One region of the Kitasatospora sp. NPDC023120 genome, then DNA from elsewhere that is predicted to be linked to it. Evidence: riboswitches for the same ligand, from Rfam matches in the RefSeq annotation. Region 1 holds a riboswitch; the other holds the start of a gene.

What was found. Region 1 has a riboswitch for glycine ahead of gcvP (aminomethyl-transferring glycine dehydrogenase). Riboswitches for the same ligand answer to the same signal wherever they lie in the genome.
Region 2: it holds a riboswitch for glycine, as region 1 does, so the genes downstream of both, gcvT (glycine cleavage system aminomethyltransferase GcvT) here and gcvP (aminomethyl-transferring glycine dehydrogenase) in region 1, are expected to answer to the same signal.

What each region holds. Positions count from the first base shown of each region.
Region 1 is NZ_JBVHHY010000022.1:14,258-16,641, forward strand. Features, by position in the region: gene ACZ3TI_RS28900 (PRC and DUF2382 domain-containing protein) at 1-692, opposite strand, end outside; glycine riboswitch at 916-1,019, shown strand; glycine riboswitch at 1,021-1,153, shown strand; gene gcvP (aminomethyl-transferring glycine dehydrogenase) at 1,258-2,384, shown strand, end outside.
Region 2 is NZ_JBVHHY010000008.1:148,155-150,538, forward strand. Features, by position in the region: gene gcvT (glycine cleavage system aminomethyltransferase GcvT) at 1-1,041, opposite strand, end outside; glycine riboswitch at 1,270-1,374, opposite strand; gene ACZ3TI_RS14055 (enhanced serine sensitivity protein SseB C-terminal domain-containing protein) at 1,583-2,384, shown strand, end outside.

The sequences.
Region 1 (2,384 bases):
TTCGCGGTGCCGAGGGTGTGCCACTCGGTGGTGATGTCCAGCCGCTCCTCGCGGCAGGTGATCTCGATCGGGGCGTCGGGAGCGGACGCGGCGGCACCCGCGGCGGGCGCGGGGGTGGTGGCCGCCGGGGTGGGCTGCGGCTTCGGCTCGACGTGCGGCGTGACAGCGCGGGTGGGCGCGGGGGTGCTGAGGGTCCGTACTTTGGCCTCCGGGGCGGTGCTGGTGTTGATCGGCGTGTGCTCGGGGGGGCGGAAGGCGGGCGGCTTGGCGGCGGCCGCGGCCGCGGCGGCTGCGGCGGGCGCCGCGGCCGGGGTGGTGCCGAAGTCGACGTCGGACGGCGCGGACCGACTGCCGTTCTCGCCGGCCTGGTGGCCGTCCGCCGCGGTGTCGAGGCCGTAGTAGCGGTAGAGCTGCAGCTCCTGGGTGGGGGACAGGTGCTGGCCCACACCGAAGTCCGGGGACTCCTTGACCAGCGACTTGTCGTACGGCACCCGGAGCTCGTCGCCGGCGAACTCGCTCGTGGTGAGCGGGACGAAGGCGTCCCGGCCGAAGATGCCGGTCCGGACGGCGGCCCACTCGGGCCGGCCGGTGGCGTCGTCCAGGTACACCTCGTCGACCGTGCCGATCTTGTCTCCGTTGCGGTCGACCGCCTTGTGGCCGATGAGGTCCCGGGGGTCGATGTCGGTCTGCACTCTTTCCTCCAGTGCGCTGGGCCTGTGGCACTCCCGCAGGTCGGCGGTCGGAGCGCCCGTCCCGTCCGCCTCTCCACACCAAATGCCATGAAACGGACGGGCGCGACCGGGGTGCGCCGGACGGGCTGCGGGCTGAGCTGTCCGGGGGACGCGCGTAGACCCGGGGTGACGGGAAGCACCCGTGATCGGAAGGCCTCCCGCTGGTACCCTGGGCGGCGACCGCAGAGCCCGCTCGGGAGAGTCTCCGACCGCGAAAACCGCTGGTCGGGGCGCCGAAGGAGCAACTCCTCCCCGGAATCTCTCAGGCATCCGTACCGTGTGGGGTAGGTCACTCTGGAAAGCAGGGCAGGAGTCTCGGCATGGGAGCCGGCGACCACCACCCTCACCGACGGTGCAAGCCGACGGAGCGCTCACAGCGCGCCGTGCGGGCGAAGCTCTCAGGTCCCGATGACAGAGGGGGAGGCCTGTCGGGTCCGCCCGCCATCGCCGAGTTCGCTGTCCGCAGCGGGAAGGCCGGTCGGCGTGCGTACCCCCGCCGGTCCGTGACCAGGAGGCCTCGACCACCATGAACGCCCAGCCGAACGCGGGACGCCCCACCGGCGCCTCGACCCTCACCGAGCTTGAGCTGGCCAGCCCCTTCGAGAACCGCCACATCGGCCCCGACGCCGCCGCGCAGGAGAAGATGCTGGCGTCCGTCGGCTACGGCTCGCTGGACGAGCTCGCCGCCACGGCCGTGCCCGAGGCGATCCGCTCCATCACCGGCCTGGACCTGCCCGCCGGCCGGACCGAGGCCCAGGTCCTCGCCGAGCTGCGCGAGCTGGCCGGCCGCAACCAGGTGCTCCAGCCGATGATCGGCCTGGGCTACTACGGCACCTTCACCCCGCCGGTGATCCTCCGCAACGTCATGGAGAACCCGGCCTGGTACACCGCGTACACCCCGTACCAGCCGGAGATCTCGCAGGGCCGCCTGGAAGCGCTGCTCAACTTCCAGACCCTGGTCTCCGACCTGACCGGCCTGCCGACCTCCGGCTCCTCGCTGCTGGACGAGGGCACCGCGGCCGCTGAGGCGATGGCGCTGGCCCGCCGCGTCACCAAGGTCAAGGGCGGTGTCTTCCTGGTCGACGCCGAGACCCTGCCGCAGACCATCGCGGTGATCAACACCCGCGCGGTGCCGACCGGTGTCGAGGTCGTCGTCGCCGACCTGTCCGAGGGCATCCCGGCCGAGATTGCCGAGCGCGGCGTCTTCGGCGTGCTGCTGCAGTACCCGGGCGCCACCGGTGTGGTCCGCGACCTCACCCCGGTGATCGAGCAGGCGCACGGCCTGGGCGCGATCGTCGCCGTCGCCGCCGACCTGCTGGCGCTGACCCTGCTCAAGTCCCCGGGCGCGCTGGGCGCCGACATCGCCTGCGGCACCTCGCAGCGCTTCGGCGTCCCGATGGGCTTCGGCGGCCCGCACGCCGGCTACCTCTCGGTGCGCGCCGAGTACGCCCGCTCGCTGCCCGGCCGCCTGGTCGGCGTCTCCGTCGACTCCGACGGCAACCGCGCCTACCGCCTGGCGCTGCAGACCCGCGAGCAGCACATCCGCCGCGAGAAGGCCACCAGCAACATCTGCACCGCCCAGGTGCTGCTCGCCGTCATGGCCTCGATGTACGCCGTGTACCACGGCCCGGACGGCCTGGCCGACATCGCCCG
Region 2 (2,384 bases), on a different contig from region 1:
GCCGGGGGTGGCGTGGGCCGCGTCGACGTAGGCCATCGCGATCGGCTGCCCCAGCGTCGGGGAGGGCGCGCCGGAGGTGATCCGGCCGATCGGGGCGCCGTCGGCGGAGACCACGGTGTACTCGGCGCGCGGGACGCGCTTGCCCTCGGAGACCAGGCCGACCAGCACCCGCGGCGGGTTGGTCTCGGCCGCGGCGGCGGCCTGCTCCAGCGCCTTGCGGCCGATGAAGGCGCCGCCGTTGGTGGTCTTGTCGAAGCGGACGACCCGGCCCAGGCCGGCGTCGAACGGGGTGAGGTCGGTGGACAGCTCGTGCCCGTACAGCGGCATGCCCGCCTCCAGGCGCAGCGTGTCGCGGCAGGACAGGCCGCACGGGATCAGGCCGCGGCCCTCGCCGGCGGCGGTCAGGGCCTGCCAGATCGGCTCGGCGTCGACCGGGTGGCAGAAGATCTCGAAGCCGTCCTCGCCGGTGTAGCCGGTGCGGGCGAGCAGCACGTCGCGGCCGGCCACCTGGGCCGGGAGGATCGCGTAGTACTTCAGGCCGGGCAGGTCCGCGTCGGTGGTCTCGGCCAGGATCGCGGTGGACTCCGGGCCCTGGACGGCGATCAGCGCGTAGGTGTCGCGGTCGTCGGTGACGACGGCGTCGAAGCCCTTGGCGCGGGCGATCAGCTCGTCGAGGACCAGCTGGGCGTTGGAGGCGTTGGCGACGACCAGGAAGGCGTCCTCGCGCAGGCGGTAGACGATCAGGTCGTCCAGGATGCCGCCGTCCTCGGCGCAGATCATGGTGTAGCGGGCGCGCAGCACGCCCAGCGCGGAGACGAAGCCGACCAGCGCGTGGTCCAGCATCTCGCCGGCCTGCGGGCCGGTGACGGTGATCTCGCCCATGTGGGAGAGGTCGAACAGACCGGCCTTGGTGCGGACGGCGAGGTGCTCCTCGCGCTCGCTGCCGTAGCGCAGCGGCATGTCCCAGCCGGCGAAGTCGGTCATGGTCGCGCCGAGGGCGCGGTGCAGCGCGTCGAGCGCGGTCAGGCGGAGGGACGACATGGCCAGGAACTCCTCGGTCGGGGCACTCAGGGGTGCACGCGCCGGACCGGTCCCGCTCGGGGCCGACCCTGCGCGCGGGCATGCGGCGGCGTGGGTCTCCCCATCTGTCGTCGAACCTGAGAGCTTCACCGCCGCCGGCCCGCAGCTGTTTCCAGCTTGGAGGACAGCATGGCGGCTTGCACCGTGGGTGGGCGCGCGACAGGGCCGTGCGCCGCTTTCCAGATGTGCCTAACCCGTGCGGTAGGGGGGCCTGAGAGATTCCGGGGAGGACTTGCTCCTTCGGCGCCGGCTGTGCCGCTGGTGCGGCACTCCGGGCTCTCCCGCGCGGGTTCGAGCGGCCGGTATGGAGTTGTGGGGGCCCGCGGCGCATGCCGTCGGACGCGGACATCATGGCACGTCCCGGGCGAGGAGGGGAGGGGGGACCCGGTCACACGGCTCGGGACCGAACACGAGCCCTAGGGAGAGCCTCCTCGGGCCCTAGACTGCTCCGCGTCGGCGCAGCAGAGGGCGGCCGAGCGGCAGAGGGCGGGATCGGCGGCGCATGGGGTACCCGGTGGAACAGCAGCAGGGGTGGGGCGGTCCGGAGGCGGCGCCGGCGGGCGGCTCGTGGCCGGCCAACGAGCTGGAGCAGGTGCTGACCGCGGCCCTGGGCGACCCGGGCGCGACGCCGCGGGTGATCGAGGTGCTGGCCCGCAGCCAGGTGTGGGTGCCGCTGCCCGCCGGGGCGGACCCGCAGGGGCAGTCGCTGGACCTGCCGACCATCGAGCTGGCCGGTGACCCGTACGTGCCGGTGTTCTCCTCGCAGGAGGTGTTCCTGCAGCAGGCGCCCGGGATGGCCTTCGCGATCGCGCCGGTCTGGGAGTTCGCCCGCGGGCTGCCGCTGGGCGTGGGCATCGCGGTGAACCCGGAGGCGCCGGTGGGCATCCCGGTGCCGCCGCAGGGTGTGGCCGAGCTGCGCCGCGGTCCGCGGGACGACCGCTGGGACGGAGCCGAGGACCAGGCGGCGCCGACCGGCGGTCGGGTGGCGCTGCGCGAGCCCGTGGCGGGCGAGGACCCGGAACACTTCCTGGCCGCCTGCCGGGCCGAACTGTCGGCCCTTCCCGGGGTGTTGACCGCCCGCCGGGCGCTGGCCAGCATCGAGGGCGAGCCGACCGTGATGTTCGTGGGCGTCCAGTTGGATCCGGCGGCCCCGGCCGACCCGGCCGCGGTGAACGACGCGCTCGGCCGGGCGCTGGGAACCGCGCCGCTGCCGGGCGGCGTCCACCTCGTACTGCTCGACCTCGCCGACGACCCGGTGGTCGAGTGGCTGCTCACCCGGGTAATGCCTTTCTACACGCGGGTGT